DNA from 4 places in the Sphingobium sp. CFD-1 genome. Region 1 is predicted to be linked to each of the others. Evidence: riboswitches for the same ligand, from Rfam matches in the RefSeq annotation. Region 1 holds a riboswitch; each other region holds the start of a gene.
The links. Region 1 has a riboswitch for cobalamin ahead of LDB26_RS13900 (TonB-dependent siderophore receptor). Riboswitches for the same ligand answer to the same signal wherever they lie in the genome.
Positions count from the first base shown of each region.

Region 2: another riboswitch for cobalamin. It lies ahead of LDB26_RS16395 (TonB-dependent receptor plug domain-containing protein); the one in region 1 lies ahead of LDB26_RS13900 (TonB-dependent siderophore receptor).
Region 3: another riboswitch for cobalamin. It lies ahead of LDB26_RS07225 (adenosylcobinamide-GDP ribazoletransferase); the one in region 1 lies ahead of LDB26_RS13900 (TonB-dependent siderophore receptor).
Region 4: another riboswitch for cobalamin. It lies ahead of LDB26_RS18930 (TonB-dependent siderophore receptor); the one in region 1 lies ahead of LDB26_RS13900 (TonB-dependent siderophore receptor).

Region 1 covers NZ_CP084398.1:2,759,194-2,763,402, reverse strand. Annotated here, with positions in the region: gene LDB26_RS13910 (RsmB/NOP family class I SAM-dependent RNA methyltransferase) at 1-940, shown strand, start outside; gene LDB26_RS13905 (tetratricopeptide repeat protein) at 1,018-1,536, shown strand; cobalamin riboswitch at 1,741-1,979, shown strand; gene LDB26_RS13900 (TonB-dependent siderophore receptor) at 2,156-4,009, shown strand; gene LDB26_RS13895 (ABC transporter substrate-binding protein) at 4,046-4,209, opposite strand, start outside.
Region 2 covers NZ_CP084398.1:3,260,289-3,264,497, forward strand. Annotated here, with positions in the region: gene cobW (cobalamin biosynthesis protein CobW) at 1-68, opposite strand, end outside; gene LDB26_RS16395 (TonB-dependent receptor plug domain-containing protein) at 279-2,255, opposite strand; cobalamin riboswitch at 2,443-2,694, opposite strand; gene LDB26_RS16400 (histidine phosphatase family protein) at 2,777-3,286, opposite strand; cobalamin riboswitch at 3,347-3,510, shown strand; gene LDB26_RS16405 (CbtB domain-containing protein) at 3,542-3,769, shown strand; gene LDB26_RS16410 (hypothetical protein) at 3,814-4,026, opposite strand; gene LDB26_RS16415 (CbtA family protein) at 3,937-4,209, shown strand, end outside.
Region 3 covers NZ_CP084398.1:1,389,811-1,394,019, reverse strand. Annotated here, with positions in the region: gene LDB26_RS07235 (arylsulfatase) at 1-1,072, shown strand, start outside; gene LDB26_RS07230 (formylglycine-generating enzyme family protein) at 1,069-2,016, shown strand; cobalamin riboswitch at 2,072-2,259, shown strand; gene LDB26_RS07225 (adenosylcobinamide-GDP ribazoletransferase) at 2,481-3,209, shown strand; gene LDB26_RS07220 (aminotransferase class I/II-fold pyridoxal phosphate-dependent enzyme) at 3,206-4,189, shown strand; gene cbiB (adenosylcobinamide-phosphate synthase CbiB) at 4,182-4,209, shown strand, end outside.
Region 4 covers NZ_CP084398.1:3,771,582-3,775,790, forward strand. Annotated here, with positions in the region: gene LDB26_RS18920 (PepSY domain-containing protein) at 1-1,025, opposite strand, end outside; gene LDB26_RS18925 (hypothetical protein) at 1,343-1,522, shown strand; cobalamin riboswitch at 1,551-1,787, shown strand; gene LDB26_RS18930 (TonB-dependent siderophore receptor) at 1,960-4,101, shown strand; gene LDB26_RS18935 (peptidase) at 4,047-4,209, shown strand, end outside.

The DNA.
Region 1 (4,209 bases):
CCCGGAGATCGCCGCCCTGTTCGACGGATCGGTCCATGCTCCCGCGCCAATCGAGCCAAGTGAAACAGGCGCCGAGCCGGGCATCATCCCCGCTTGGATCGCCCCCTTGCTAGCCGCGCCTGTGGAGCAGGACGCGTTGCTGGGCCGCGCGCCGGTCGATTTGCGCGTCAACCGGCTGAGAGGCGCGTTGGAGGATGCCCTGCCGCTCCTGCCCGACGCGATGCCAGTTCCCGGCGTGTCCGATGCGCTGCGCCTGCCCGAAGGCGCGCCAGTCGAAAAGAGCGAGCCGTGGCAGCGTGGTCTCGTCGAAGTGCAGGATGCGGGCAGCCAACTTATCGCCATTGCTTGCGAGGCGCGGCCCGGCCAGACGGTCATCGACCTGTGCGCCGGCGCGGGCGGAAAGACGCTGGCGCTGGCCGCCGCCATGGAGGGCAAGGGCACGCTGATCGCCGCCGACACCATCCGCTCCCGCCTTGCCCGCCTGTCTCCCCGCGCCGAGCGCGCAGGCGCGACATTCATCCAGACGCTCCTGCTCGATCAGGGGCATGAAGCGCGCGCGCTGGAAAGCCTGCATGGCCGGGCCGATGCCGTGTTGGTCGATGCGCCCTGTTCCGGCACGGGCACATGGCGGCGCAACCCGGAGGCGCGCTGGCGACTGACTCCCGCCCGGCTCGACAGGCTGGTGCAGGAACAGGCCCGCATCCTCGATTTCGCCGCGCCGCTGCTGGCGCCGGGCGGCGCGCTGGTCTATGCCACCTGTGCGCTGACGGACAGGGAGGGGCGGGGTCAGGTGGAGACATTCCTGCAACGGCATGATGGCTGGATCGCGGACGCCATCGACTTGCCATTGGGGCGGGCGCACGGTCCGGGTTGGCTGCTGACGCCGGGGCATGACGGGACGGACGGTTTCTACTTCGCCCGGCTGCGCCGCGGGCCATGAAAGAGACAATGGACAAGCGCCCGCAAAATGGCGACACTTGGCCGGAAGCAACGCCTGAAACATGGCTGGAGACATTGATGCGTTTTACCCCTGCCTCGATTGCCCTTGCCGTCGTGCTGACGACCGTATCCAGCGCGGGCATGACCCAGCGGCCCGACGCGCAGATCGATCCGCGCTCGATTGAATGGCAGCGTGCGGGCGAAACCGCGCGCAAGGCGGGCAATCTGGAAGGCGCGAACGATGCGCTGGAAAGCGCGCTGGCCGTCGATCCGCGCAATCGCGCCGCTTATATCGAACTGGCGCAGGTGGCGCGGGCGCAGGGGCTGCAGGGCAAGGCCATCCGCCTGTACAATGAAGCGTTGCTGCTGGACCCGGCGGATGTCGGTGCGCTGGTGGGTCAGGGCGAAGCCATGGTGGAAAAGGGCGCCATCGCCAAGGCCAAGGAAAATCTGGCGCAGGCGCAAAAGCTGTGCCGCGCCGATTGCGCGGGCGTGGGCCCGCTTGTTGCCGCGATTGAAAAGGGACCGCCCGCCGCGGTGCTGAGCGCGAAGGAAGACGTGCCCGCACCCAAAGTCGTGCCGACCGAAACGCCCTGACCGGGTTCTGGCGGCCGCATATTGGGGCGGCAGGCTGCGGCCATTTGCGGACAACCCACCTTCGCGCAAGGCGAACGGAGATGGGAATGGCGGACAGTCCGCAATCCACCCAAATCCGCCATTTCCTTTGGCCTCTCACTTGATTCGCTTGGCATAAGGAACGGCTTGCCCTATGGGCGGCGGCGTCCGGGGCGCTTCAAGCGCGGCGGACATGATCGCGCTGGTGCCCCACGGGGCTGAAAAGGGAATGCGGTGCGGAGGGTTCGCCCTCTTATTCCGCGGCTGTCCCTGCAACTGTAAGCGGTGAGCGCGATGCGTATTGGTCCCACATTCCTGCAAAGGGGCGGGAAGGGGACCGGCCACTGGACGCATGTCCGGGAAGGCTGGCGCATCGCTGCTATGACCCGCGAGCCAGGAGACCTGCCAGCGCCCGGTCGCTCTTGCCCTGGTCCAGGGATAGGCCATGGCACGGTTTTCCGTCTGAGCGACGCTGCCAAGCGGCCGGGGCCGCATCGGTGCGCGTGGCGGGAACCGGCGTCGGCCTGTCGCGCGTGTCGACCGCGCGCGCGGAGTCCCCGGCCTTGAAAGTCGCAAGGACGCTCAGGGAAGAGACGAAAAAATGTTGAAATCGGGATTGCCGCTCATGGCATTGCTGGCGGCCACGCCTGCGTTGGCGCAGGATGACGATATTGTCGTCACCGCATCGGGCATTGAACAGCCGCGGGACGAGGTGGGACAGGCGATCAGCGTGATCGACGCCGACACCATCCGCACGCGGCAGGCGGTCGATGTGACGGATTTGCTGATGACGACGCCGGGTGTGCGTTTCAATCGCTCGGGCACGACCGGCGCGGCGACGGGCGTGTCGCTGCGCGGCGCGGAAACAACGCAGACGCTGGTGCTGATCGACGGCGTGAAGGTCAATGATCCCAGCGGAATTGGCGACGGCTATGATTTCGGCCATCTGCTGGTCGGTAATATCCGCCGGATCGAAGTGCTGCGCGGTTCCAACTCTGTCGTCTATGGCAGTCAGGCGATTGGCGGCGTGGTCAATGTGATGACGGGTACGCCCGCTGAAGGCTATGCCGCCAATGCCTCGGTCGATTATGGTTATAGCGATACGCTGAACGCCAAGGCCGATGTGTCTGGCACCAGCGGCATCGCTTCGGGCGGCGTGGGCATGGCTTATTTCCGTACCGATGGCATTTCCTCGGCAGCGCGCTCCTTTGGCGCCACGGAAAAGGACGGCTACAAGAACATTGCCGCCAATGCGAAGCTCAAGCTCAGTTTCACCGATACGCTCAGCCTCGACCTGCGCGGCTATTATATTCATGCCGATCTCGATTATGACAGCTTCTTCGGCGCACCCGCCGACAGCGCTGACATCAGCAAATCGGACCAATATGTCGGCTATGCCGGCATCAATCTCGCTCTGCTCGACGGCAAGCTGACCAATCGGGCGGCGGTCACCTGGTTCCGCAACGACCGCGACTATTATTTCGTGCGCGGCACGGACCCCGACTATGGCTATAGCGGCACCAACCTGCGCTTCGAATATGAAGGCGTCTATGCGCCGGTCGATCAGGCGAAGCTGGTCTTCGGCTATGAGCATGAGCGGCCCGATTATGATTTCTTCGGCTTCGGCGACACATCCAGTGCGAAGGCGAATATCGACAGCGTCTATGCCCTGGCCATCGTGAAGCCGGTCGCGGGGCTGTCTGTCACCGGCGGCGTGCGTCATGACGATCACAGCCAGTTTGGCGGCGCGACAACCTTTGGCGCGAACGCCAATTATACACCCAACCATGGCGCGACCAATTTCCGCCTGAGCTATGGCGAAGGGTTCAAGGCGCCTTCCCTCTATCAGCTTTACGATATGTTCAGCGGCAACGCGGATCTGAAGCCGGAAAGGTCCAAAAGCTACGATATCGGCTTTGACCAGAGCCTGGACGATGGGCGGGCGATGCTGTCGGTCACCGCTTTCCGCCGCGATACGCGTAACCAGATCAACTATGACAATAACAGCTTCCTCTATGGCAATCTCGACCGCACCCGCGCCAAGGGTGTGGAGGCGACGCTGACATTGAAGCCGGTCGATGCGCTCACTCTCACCGGTTCATATAGCTATATCGACGCGCGAGACCGGTCGCCTGGCAGCGTGGATGAAGGCAAGCGCCTGCTGCGCCGCGCCGCCAATGCGGTCAGCGTGTCGGCGGATTATGCGTGGCCCTTCGGCCTCAGCACCGGCGCGACGATCACCATGGTGGGCGACAGTTTCGACCTGGACGCGGGCCGGAACAGGGTGCAACTGGACGGCTATGCCATTGTCGGCCTGCGCGCATCCTTCCCGATCGGCGAGCATCTGGAGATATATGGCCGGATCGACAATCTGTCGGATCAGGAATACGCCACGGCCTATGGCTATGGGGTCTATGGCCGGTCGGCCTATGGCGGCGTGCGTGTCCGCTTCTGATCGCGCTGAAAAGGGACGGGCGTGAGCGTCCGTCCCCTATCGGCGGCGGGGCGCGGCGTTGATCTGCGCCACGATGCTGCGCGCGGCCAGCACATAGGCGGGGCCGCCGCAGACCGTCCACGCCTGCGGCACGCGGATGCGGGGGATGTCTTTCAGGATCGGATGGTGCAGCATCTCCGTCCCCTGATCGACCACCTGTT
Region 2 (4,209 bases), 500 kb from region 1:
TGGTGGATGAGCGTGGTCTTGCCCGCGCCCAGAAAACCGGTGATCACCGTGGTGGGTATCTTGCTCAAGCATTCGCTCCTTGTTGGATGGGGGCATGGGTGACGGTGGATTTGCCGCTCGCGTCTCCTCCTGCCGCGCTCGGCCCGGGAATTGCGCCCGGCCTTGCGAACGCCATCCCTGTGACAAAGGTTACCGCAGCGGGAAGTGGCGGGACGCCGCTGCCCCGCAATAAGCGGGACCAGCGATGGAGGAAGAGAAACGAGCGGAGCATTACAGCGTCAGAAACTCAGGCCGTAACTGACCCGGAGCGTCCGGGGCACGCCGCGCAGGAAATAAAGAAAGCGCCCGCCCGCATCGGCGGGAGCCGATCCCAAACCGCGCGTCGCATATTCTTTGCCGGTGGCGTTTTCCACATTCACGCCGAAGCGATGCCGCCGCGCCGCGCCGTCGACATAAAGATGCGCGCCGATGTCGAGGGTCGTGTAATTGCCATAGTTCTGGCGCGGGAAGCCAAAGGGCGAGGAATAGGCGTCGCCGACCCAGTTCACCGCGACATTGGCACCGAAGGGCAAGTCTTCCGGCGCATAGGCAATAGCGCCCTTGGCATATTGCCGGGGCGTTCTGTCGCGCTGGGTTGTCGAACCTCCGTCGCGAGCCCGGGTATAGGTATAGCTCGCATTGATATGCCAGGCCTGCGCCAGCGTCGCGTCGATCTGGAACTCGGCGCCGCGCACCTTCACGCGGGTATCGACATTGATGAACGTGCCATTGGGAAAGGCTGGATCACCATAATATGTGTCGATGAGGTTGGTGATCCTGCGCTGGAAATAGGTCGTCTTCCAGTTGAGCGCACCACCCGCCAGCGGAAAAACTCCACCTACGGTCAGATTGATGTTCAGGCTCTGCTCCGGCCTCAGGTTCGGATTGCCGATCTCACAGCACGGGTCGATGCCATAGAGCGACGATGCATCAGGCAGGATGAAGGATGTGCCGCCAATGCCCTCGACATAGAGGGTGTCGCTGATGTCGAAACGGCCGCTGACGTTCCAGATCGTCTTCTTCGCACCGCCGCTTTCATTATAGCGCGCTCCAGCCGCGATCCGGCCTCGGTCACTGATTTCATCGGTGGTACGGACCTGAAGGATGCCGGCATGCACCTGTTCGCTGATCTTGCCGATCAGCAACACGTCGTCGCGGCCGTTGAAATTCTGGAAATCATAGCCGATCAGATATTCAAGGCCGCGGTGCGGATGCAGTTTTACGACCGCGCTGCCGCCATAGTCCTGATAGCCCCAGAAGGTGCCAGCCGGATAAACCACGATCGGCGGTCCGGCTGGAATAGGATTGAGTATCTGGACATAGGCCGTCTTCCAGTCGTGAAAATAGCCCTTGAGGAAGAACTGGATCGTGTCGCTTCCGGTATAATCGAGGCGAGCGCTCGCAATCTCTTCATTGCGGTCGTTGCGGCTTGTGTTGACGCGCGAGGCGCTCAGATTGTCGAGTTTCGCTTCCGTGTGCTGATATTGCAGGTTGAGACGCAGGTCTGGCGTGAAATCGAACTGATATTTGCCGCCTACCGACCACAGGCGATAGCCGCGCTTCCGGTCGGTCGCGCTGGGCTGCATGACGCTGTAGGGGCGATACCCTTCCGCCTGGTTGCGGGAGGCATAGACCACGAACTTGTGATCGCCGATGCTGCCCCGCGCATAGCCGTCGAGATTGACGCCGGAGCGACTGTCGACGCTGCCATTCACCTGTCCGTTGAAGGAATCGGTGAAGCTGCGCGTCACGACATTGATGACACCAGCCGCCGCCTGCGTGCCGTAGAAGAGGCTCTCGCCACCCTTCAGCACCTCGATGCGCTCGATCATGCTGGCGGGCAGCGTGTCGTTGGGCGAGGTGCTGCCATAAAGCCGGTTGTTCAGGCGGATGCCGTCGGCCGTCCACAGCACGTCCTGCGTGCGCGACCCCTGGAGTGAGATATCGACATAGCTGAACGGCCCGGAACCCGGCATGATATAGAGACCCGGCACCGTCTGCAGCGCGCGCGCAACATCGACATATCCGCCGTCGCGCACCTGCTTGTCCGTAACAGTCTCGATATCGCTGCCATAGCGGGACAGTTGCTGGGGCAGCAGCTCTTCCAGGCTCTTGCCAGTAACGACGATGCCGTCCGCATCGTCGCTGGTTTCGGCCTGCGCCGGTGTCGCGGTGAAAGAAAGAACGGCGGCAAAAGCCAGCCGCGATAGGATGATATGGTTCAAGACAGTCCCCCGTCGGCGTCCAATCGACGTTGGACAGGGGCGTGCCGTTCACGAACGGTCGGCACGCGCGGCGACCGGACGCCAATGGGCGGCCGACGCACGTCTCCGATGCGGCCCCTGCCGCGCGTTCGTCGCTCAGACGGAGTTCACCGTGCCACGGCCATCCCCTGGGCCAGGGCAAGAGCGACCAGACGCCGGCAGGTCTCCTGGCTCATGGGTCATCGCTTGATGCACGGCCTTCCCAGGCCTCGCATGACTTAGCGTCCGGCCCAGTGGCTGGCGGTTCGGGTCGTTATGTCCGTCCGCACATGTACATCGCACTCGCCACTTACAGTTGCAGGGACAGCCGCGGCATTGGATGGATGCATCCATCCGCACCGCATTCCCTTTTAAGGCCTCTCACAAGGCCACCAGCGCGATCATTGTCCCCGATTCCAGCCGGAGCCTTCCGCAAGGACGCGCAGCCAATATGCCAGATGCAGGCGGATCGCAAGCGCCACGGATACGGACAGTCAAAGGGGGCGGAGTGCCTGAAGCCGCCAGCCACGGTTGAACGACAGGGTGACACTGGAAAGCGGCGCGATGTCTATTCGCAATAATGCCTGCTGCGGCAGGTCGAGCGCAACGCCGATCGCGGCCCTGATGACCATGGGATGGGTGATCGCGAGCACATCCCCGTCGATGCCATCCATCCATGCTCCGACCCTCGACAAAAGCATTGCCATCGTTTCGCCGCCCGGCGCGCCGGGTGCCGGATCGGCAAGCCAGCGAGCGAAGGCGCCTGGATCACGCGCGTGAATGTCCGCGAAGCTGCGTCCCGCCCAGTCGCCATGATCGATGTCCCGCAGTGCCGGCTCGACCTGCGCGGCCACTCCCAAAAGATCGGCCGTCTGTTGCGCCGCAGCCATCGGACTCGTGACGATAGTCCTGGGGGTTGGGCGGGGCAGGCGCAATCCAGCGGTCGCGCGCGATCCTCCTTCATCGACGGCTTCGCCGGGCGCCGGAAAACCGCCTTCGCGCATAGATGGCGTCGCCGCGTGGCAGAGCAGGTTCAGGCGCTTGATCAGTCGATCCTCCCGGGAGACGTTGACGCTGCGCCCGGTTCCATCCTATGTCGTGCGGGCAAGGTCGAGGAAGAAGCCGGTGAGATTCCGGCACGGTCGCGCCACTGTTATCGTCCGCTGCCTATCTCTGTCGAGAGGGGGCGGGTGAAAGTCAGACCTTCCTCGGGCGAACGGACACCGGCGGGACGCGAAAATCCCGAAAGGAGCATCATCATGGCCACCACGACGCTATTTGCCGAAGACATCTTCATCCCCCTGCAGGGCGGCAGCACCATACCACTGCGCGAAATCCTGCCCTGGGCGATATTCGGTACGCTGCTGGCGCTGATCTTCCTCTATTTCGTCAGCACCGAACAAGGCGCCTTTTCGTTGTTCAAGGGTATGTATGTGCACGAATTCGTGCATGACGGTCGGCATCTTTTGGGCTTCCCCTGCCACTAGAGCGGTTTGCGATCCGACTGCATCAGATCGGCCGCATCTATTCCCTATTTTACCGCGATTTCCCGATCAGCGATCGATTCCGATCGCCTGGGCATCGCTTTGAGGCGGAATTCGTCATGAGCAGAAGCCTTCTCATCCGCGGCATGATCGCGGGAATCATCGCAGCCGTGCTTGTCACCCTGTTCGCCCGCGCCTTCGCTGAGCCATCGATCGATCTGGCCATAGGGTTCGCAACTGCCCACGAACATATGGCGCATGCGGACATGGCGAGCATGAGCGTGCCGGAAGAAGCTGAGTTGGTCAGCCGCGCGACACAGAAAGGCCTGGGCCTCCTGACGGCGATAACGCTTTACGGCGCGGCAGTAGGGGGTATTTTCTCACTCGTCTTCGCTGCCGCCTACGGCCGTATCGGCATGATCGGGCCACGCACCCTGTCCCTG
Region 3 (4,209 bases), 1.4 Mb from region 1:
CGGCTTCTATTCATCCGACTATTTCGCGACCAAGCTCATTGAGGAACTGAAGACCAGCGGTAAGGGCACGGAAGGGAAAAAGCCGTTCTTCGCCTATCTTGCGTTCACCGCACCGCACTGGCCATTGCAGGCGCCCAAGGAAGACATCGCCAAATATCGCGGCCGTTATGATGCAGGCTTCGAAGTGCTGCGCGCGCAACGCTTGAAGCGGCAAGCAGAATTGGGTCTGCTAGATCCGGCAGTGGCCGCGCATGAGCCTGTGCTGCGTAAAGGCGGATGGGATTCCCTGACGGCCGAGCAGAAGCGCGTGGCATCGCGCGATATGGAAATCTATGCGGCGATGGTCGACCGGCTGGACCAGAATGTCGGACGGGTCATCGCGGAGCTGAAACGCACCGGCCAGTATGACAATACCGTCATCCTGTTCCTGGCGGACAATGGCGCGGAAGGGATGGACCTGACCGCGACGGAAATGGCGGGGATCGGCAAGCTGGCGGCCGGAGCCGATAACAGCTTCGACAATCGCGGCGCGGCGACCAGCTATGTCGGCTACGGTCCCGGCTGGGCGCAGGCGGGAACAGCGCCCTCCTGGCTGGTGAAAGCCTATGCCGCGGAAGGCGGCACGCGCACGGTTTCGTTCATCAACTACAAGGGGTTCAAGCGCCAGGGCATCGCCAACGCTTTCCTCTCTGTCGCGGATGTGGTGCCCACCTTTCTGAACCTTGCCCATGTTCCCGATCCACAGGGCAGCTTCGCCGGACGGCAGGTGGAGCCGATACGCGGCAAGAGCTGGGTGCCCTATCTGAGCGAAACGGCCGACCGGGTCTATGCGCCGGGCGACAGCATCGGGACCGAACTGTTCGGCTCGCGCGCGCTGCGGCAGGGCGACTGGAAAATCACCGACATCGGCGATGGAGAGTGGCGGCTGTTCAATCTGGCCGAAGATCCCGGTGAAACGCATGACCTGTCGCTGGAACATCCCGACCGCAAACGGCAACTGATCGCGGCCTGGGATGCCTATGCGAAGGATGTCGGCGTTATCCTGCCCGATCAACGGATCTATCAACCATGAGTATCGCGCATAGACTTGGCCCGGCCGCCTTATTGGCGCTGCTGCCCCTTTCGACAGCGGCCATCGACCAGCCAGCCTATGGCACGCAGTGCGCTACCCAGAGCGACGACATGGCGTGGGTGCCAGCGGGCAAGGCGCAGATCGGGGATGACCGGGGCTACCCAGAGGAACGCCCCGCCTATGAAGCGAACGTGCCCGGTTTCTGGATCGACCGGCACGAAGTCACCAACGCCCAATTCGCCCGCTTCGTTCTGGAAACGGGCTATCGAACCGTCGCCGAGGGGTTGGGGGATTCTATTGTCTTCCAACCGCCCGGCCCGGGCGAACGGCCGGTCGCGCCCCAGCAATGGTGGCGGATTGTCAAAGGCGCCGACTGGAGGCATCCCGAAGGACCGGGAAGTGACCTTGCCGGACGGAACGACTATCCGGTGGTGCAGGTCGCCTATGCCGATGCAATCGCCTATGCCCGCTGGGCGGGACGCTCGCTTCCCACCGAAGAGCAGTTCGAACGCGCGGCCAATGGCGGACAGTCAAGCGGATGGGAACAGCCCGGCCCCGAAGCCGCCAATAGCTGGCAGGGCGAATTTCCGGCCTCCAACACCGGCCTCGACGGGCATCGCGGCCTCGCGCCGGTCGGATGCTACCGGGCCAACGGTTTCGGCCTGCGGGATATGATCGGCAATGCATGGGAATGGACGCAAAGCTGGTATCTGCCGAGCCATCAACCCGTGCTGATTGGTGAAGGCGCGCCGGGAAATCCCAGCTTCGACTCCGACCAGCCCGACGCCCGCGTTCGGGTCATAAAGGGCGGTTCCTTTCTGTGTGCGCCCAATTATTGCGCCCGCTACCGCCCCGCTGCCCGCCACGCGCAGGACGAGCTTTCCGCCGCGTCGCATCTGGGCTTCCGCACGGTCGATCTCAAGCGCGCCGCCCCGGCTGGATAACAAGGGGTCGGTTCTCGAGCGAGAGCCTCGATTGACGCGGGAGCCTAACTTTCCTATTTCGCGCCGCGCGACAGGTTCCCCAAAAGGGATATACGGGAATGAGGTGAGGAACCTCAGCTGCCCCTGCAACTGTGAGCGGATAGCCGCGCGCCACTAGCCATTGGGATCACAGGATTCTGAGAAGGCGGCGCATCCGGCCCTGACCCGCAAGCCAGGAGACCGGCCCGCCGCAGTCGTTCTTCGTGCGGACAGGGTGTGCCGGGCGAACGGGATCACCCCCGCGTAGCGACAGTCCAGACCGCCAGGTGGCGGACATGTCGTGGCCGAAAAGCCCGCCCTGTCCGCCGCAGGGACGTCTTCTGCTGCGGAAGGTTCACGATGAAATCCAGAAGCCCGATCATCATCCCGTCACAACATAAGGGGAAACAGGGCCGCTGCCTCCCCCGACTTGCAGGATTGCAGTCTTGAAAGGCCTCATCATCGCGGTGCAATTCCTGACGAGGCTGCCCGCACCCCACATCGCTGTCACGCCGAATGAATTCGCATCGGCCATGCGGTGGTTCCCCGCAGTTGGCCTGCTATTGGGTTCGATCCTCGCGCTGGGCGCTTGGGCAGGCAGCCTGATCGATCCATGGATCGGGGCGCTTTCCGGATTGCTTCTGTGGGCCATGGTGACGGGCGGGCTCCATCTGGATGGACTGGCCGACATCGTCGATGCGCGTGGCGCGGCGCATGGAAATCGCGACAGGATGCTGGCGGTCCTGGGCGATCCTCATATCGGCAGTTTCGGCGTCATCGCCATAGGCCTTTTGCTGCTGAGCAAACTGGTGCTGATCCACGCTCTTTTACAGCAAGCGAGCGTCATTAACTTGATGACACTTATCTGCATTCCCTTCATCGCCCGCATCGGTCCCCTGATCTGGACGATTTGGTTGCCTCCCCTTCACGAGGGCCTGGCATCCCGATTTCGCGGAGCCATTCGCCCGTTCGATATATTCGCATGGTCAAGCGTGGCGCTGTTGGCATCCCTTCGCTTCCCCGTCCTGCTCGCCGGCGCCGTCTTCATCCCGCTCTGGGGTTGCTGGATCAAGCGCCAGATCGGAGGTATTTCCGGCGATGGCCATGGCGCCGGCATCGAATTGATTGAAACCGCGCTTCTGATGACCCTGATCGTGGGATCGAAACTGTCATGAAGAATCGATGGACATGGCATGGCGGCGGCCTGGCCGCGGCGCGAGCGCGGTTCGGCGAAGGTCGCCAGCCATGGATCGATCTGTCGACCGGCATCAATCCCCATGCATGGCCAGTTCCGGACGATATGGAGATCGATTGGCGCCGCCTTCCTTGCGAAGCCAACCTGCTGGAGATGGAAAGAACCGCCGCACTCTATTTCGGCGTGGACCCCAGACATCTTTGCGCGCTTCCCGGAACCGAAACGGGCCTGCGTATCGTGAGCAGCCTGCTCGGCCCGGAAGCGCAATATCTCGCCCCCACCTACCGCACGCATGAAGAGATGTTTCCAGTATCGTCCACCATTTCCTCGGCCTCGCCGTCCAATCCCGAAAGCGGCGTCCTCATCCTTGCCAATCCCAACAATCCTGATGGGCGCCACTGGACGCGCGATGCACTGCTCGCCCTTGCAGACAATCGCGCGGAAGAGGGATGGCTGATCGTCGACGAAGCCTTCGCCGACAGCGATCCGACGCACAGTCTGGCCCCCGACATTGCCGACCATCGTCGATTGCTGATCTTTCGATCCTTCGGCAAATTCTTTGGGCTGGCAGGCCTGCGGCTGGGGTTCCTGCTAGGGCCCGAAGCCATCGTCGATCAGATGCGACGAAAGCTTGGTGCGTGGCCCATTTCCGCCGCAGCCATCGCCATTGGCGCGGCCGCTTATGCCGATCATGAGTGGATTGCCGCAACGCGGAATCGCCTGCGCCGCGAAAGGCTGCGGCTGGACGAAATATTGATCGGCTGCGGCTATCGGCCGATGGGCGCATGTCCTCTTTTCACGCTGATCGCGACGGACGATGCGATGGCATTATTTGAGCGCCTTGCACAGCGGGCGATCCTGACGCGGCCCTTCGATCATAATCCGCGCTGGCTCAGGATCGGGCTGCCGGAATCGGACGAGGCGCTGAGCCGCCTGCAAAGGGCGCTTCTCCTTGACTGATCCGGTCGCCATCGCCGCCC
Region 4 (4,209 bases), 1.0 Mb from region 1:
AAAACCCACACGGCTAGCGTTCCCAACAATGCCAGGGACAGCCCAGACAGCGTCATCACGAGCCGGTACAGAAATCCTCCAACCTTGGCCGCATGAAGCGGATAGAGAAGATTATATCCGCGTGCCTCAGGTGGCAGATGCTTGGCATCGCGCGTGGCCACCAGCGCGCCGCTGTCCGCCGCGAACCACAATGTCGTGCGCCCGTTCGGCAGCCATTCTTCCGGGCTTCGCATGCGCAGGGTGATGAGACCGTTGCCGCTACGTGGCAGAGTGAGGCTGCGAACCTCGGCTTCCGGAAAGCGCTGTCGCCCCATTTCGATCATCGCCGACCAATTTAACCGCTCGGCGATCTTTCCCGTGCGTGGCGGTGGTTCGGCCAGCGAACGGTCGATTTGCACGGGAGCGCCAGGCCCGAAGAGCAGCGCAGCCATTGGCCGGAATACCAGTACCACTCCGGTGACGAGTGACAGAACCAGCAGCGGCGCCATCACGATGCCGAGATCGCGGTGATGCCGCATGATTGCCGGCCGGCTCATGCGCGCCGGCCACAGGCGAAATGAGAACGTCTTGCGTGTCCGCAACCATAGAAGCGCGCCAGTCACTACGAAGAACAGGCCGCAGATGGCGGCGACGCCGATGATGACTTCCCCCCAATCACCGGCGAAGAGATGGTGATGGAAGTCGAACAACCAGATCTCCGGCCGTTCCCACTGGCTGGTCCATCGCGTCACGAGTCCGCCGTTCTGATCGAGATAGGCGCCCGCGCCGCCCTTGTAGGTCAGCCGATCCAGCCCGAAACCCCTGGTTGCGAAGAGGATGGATTCGGGCCGGGTTGTGGGATCATCCATGATCCGCTGCGTGAATTCAGCCAGATGCGCAGTGCCTTGCATTTGCGCGTCGGTTGCATGGGGAAGCACTACCCACGCATCCTTGTGAACGAGAATTGCGCCGGACAGGCCAAGCATCGCCAGCAGCAGGCCAACGAGACCTCCAGTCCAGCGATGCAATGTATCGATAAGCGTCATCATGAAGTGAATGCGATCTGCGGGTGAAGTGGCTTTGCGGGCCTTCGCCGCTTAGCGCCCGAGTAAAGTACTGAAACTATCTTGCTTGTGCAAATCATTATCAAAATGATGCGGCGCTTGCCGTTGCACGGTCGCAAAGGCCCAGCCAGCTACATCTATCCCGCTTAAGCGAGCCGCACGGGCGTCCGGCTGGATGCGAGTGTCATCGTCATGTAGCCTCGCCGGCGGATGACGGGCGGTTCAGATAATCGAGGAGCAGCGGGGAAGGCTGTTCTTTTGGCAGGATTATGTCTCACGCGATTTCTGGATCGAGCGCGATGAAGCATCTTGTGCTGGGCGGAGGCGGTGACCGCCGATTCGGCTCATCCCCGTTCGGGCAGCACAAGATGCTCCGAGGCAAGTTCCAGCGCGACTATCATCACTTGCCCCATGTGAAGGGCCAGCCCTTCGCCAAACACGCGGCATGGGTTGTTGGCTTTTCCGTTCACTTCGACTAGGCGCTGCGGCGAGAGTTGGACTATTCCGGCTTTCATTGATCGCGCCGGTGCCCCCCGAAAGGGGCTTAATCGGGAATGCGGTGCGGAGGGGTTTCCTCCAAATCCGCGGCTGTCCCTGCAACTGTAAGCGGATAGCGCGATGCACATCGCTCCTCCTTGAAGGGGCAGCCACTGGGCCGGACGCTAAATCATGCGAGGCCTGGGAAGGCGTGCATCAAGCTGTGACCCGCGAGCCAGGAGACCTGCCGGCGTCTGGTCGCTCTTGCCTTGGTCCAGGGGATGGCCGCGGCACGGTGAACTCCGTCTGAGCGACGAACAAGCGGCTGGGGCCGCATCGGAGACGTGCGTCGGCCGCCCATGGCGTCCGGCCGCCGCGCGTGCCGCCCGTTCACGCGGGTTTGCCCCGGCCATGTCGCAAGACGCCGGAGGACTATTTCGTGATCAAGACCATCCTTTCCAGCACCGCGCTCGCCGCGCTCCTTTTGCCTGCCTTTGCTCATGCCGAAGATGCATCGGAGGCAGCCGACAAGTCCGATATCCTCGTGCTGGGCACTCGCACCGGCGATGCCAACGCTCCTACGCAGACGGGCAGCCGTCTGGGCCTGACCATCCTTGAGACGCCGGCCAGCGTCGAGACGCTGTCGGGCGATGTTATCCGCGCACGCGGTGACCTGTCGATCGTCGATGCCGTCACGCGCGCGACGGGCATCAGCTCGGTGGCCAATCCGGGCAACGGGGGCACCGGTCTTGCCGCGCGGGGCTTTAGCGGACCCGGCTCCGTCATGCAGCTCTATGACGGTGTTCGCCTCTATCCCGGCGCGGGCACCGTGACGTTTCCGACCGACCCCTGGACTGTCGACCGGATCGAAGTGCTGCGCGGGCCTGCTTCGGTCCTCTATGGGCAAGGCGCGATCGGTGGCGCCGTCAACGTCATCTCCAAGAAGCCGAACACTACCCGCACCGAGTTCGAAGCAGAAGCCGGTTTCGGTTCCCAGAATAGCTGGCGCATCGCCGCCGGTGTCGGTGGGCCGGTCAACGAGCTGACCGCCTATCGTTTCGACATCAGCCGCACACAGTCGGACGGCTGGGTCGATCGCGGGAATTCGAAGGGGTTGGCCATATCCGGCTCGGTACAGCTGCGCCCCAGCGATAGGCTGACCATCACCCTGTCCGACGATTACAGCGACCAGGAGCCGATGCTCTATTTCGGCACACCGCTGATCAATGGCAGGATCGATGATCGCAACAAGCGCCGGAACTACAACGTCACCGACGCGCTGATGCGCTTCAAGGACAACCGGACGACGATCCGGGTGGAATGGACGCCGAGCGATTCCATCAGCGTCCGCAATACCGCCTACCGTCTGACCACGCATCGCAAGTGGCGCAATCTCGAAAGCTATTTCTGGAACGGCGCCACGGGGAAGATCGACCGGTTCGACTTCTTCGGCATCGATCACGATCAGACGCAGATCGGCAATCAGGCCGACGTCACGATCCGCAGCGAATGGGGTGGCCTGAAGAACGAGGTGCTGGTTGGCTTCGACGTCAACGCAATCAGTTTCAGGCACGCGAACGATTTCGATTCTGATCCGGCGCCGGCCGGCTTCGCCGATCCGGTCGATCCATTCGTGTTTGACCCGGGTCTCTATTACAACACGTTCGGTGTGCGGCCCCAGCATCGCAGCCGGACGCGGCAATATTCCTTCTTCGCGGAAGACCGCCTGACGCTCAGCGACCAATTGTCGGTGTCGGTCGGGATCAACTACGACCACGCCAACGTCAAACGCTACGTCAACAGCTACGATACCGCCGGCGTGGCGACCGAGACGTTGCGACTCGACAAGACGCTGCACAACGTCACCTGGCGGGTGGGAGCGGTTTACCAACCGAGCCCTGCACTATCGCTCTACGGTCAGTATGCGACGGCGGTCGATCCGCTCGGTTCGCTGATCACCTTCTCCATCGGGCAGGCCGCGTTCAAGAACACCACGGGCGACCAGATTGAGGCGGGCATCAAGGCCAGCTTCCTCGGCGGCCGCGGCTTGGCGACCTTCGCGGCCTACCGGATCGTGAAGAAGAACCTGCTCGCCACGGTTCCGGGCAGCCTTCCACCAAGGCAGGATCAGGTTGGACAGCGTTCGGCGAAAGGACTGGAGGCTTCGCTGACGCTGGACCTTCCGGGGGGCTTCGGGATCGATGCCAACGGCACGATCCTCGACGCGCGTTTCGACGAGTTCCTGAGTGGCGGCACGTCATACAATGGCAAGACCCCGCCGGGTGTGCCCGAGACGACCGCCAATCTCTGGTTGCGTTACGACGTCACCCCGCGGTTCCAGACCCGCCTTGGCCTGCGCTACGTCGGGAAAACCTATTCCGACAACGCCAACCAGTTCCGCGTGCCCGGCTACGCCGTAGTGGATGGCGGCGTTTCGTTCGCCGTGACGAAGAATGTCGCGGCCAACCTGCGGGTCTACAACCTGTTCGACAAGGATTACGCGACCACCACCTACAATGACGAGCAATGGCTGCTCGGCCGGCCACGCTCGATCGATTTTTCGATCAGCGCCCGGTACTGACGATGCACGGCGTCACGAAACCCGTGGCGGCGCCACGCCCACGCAGCCGAGGCAGGCTGCTCTGGGCGCTGCTCGTCCTGCACCGCTGGACGGGCGTCATCGTCGGTA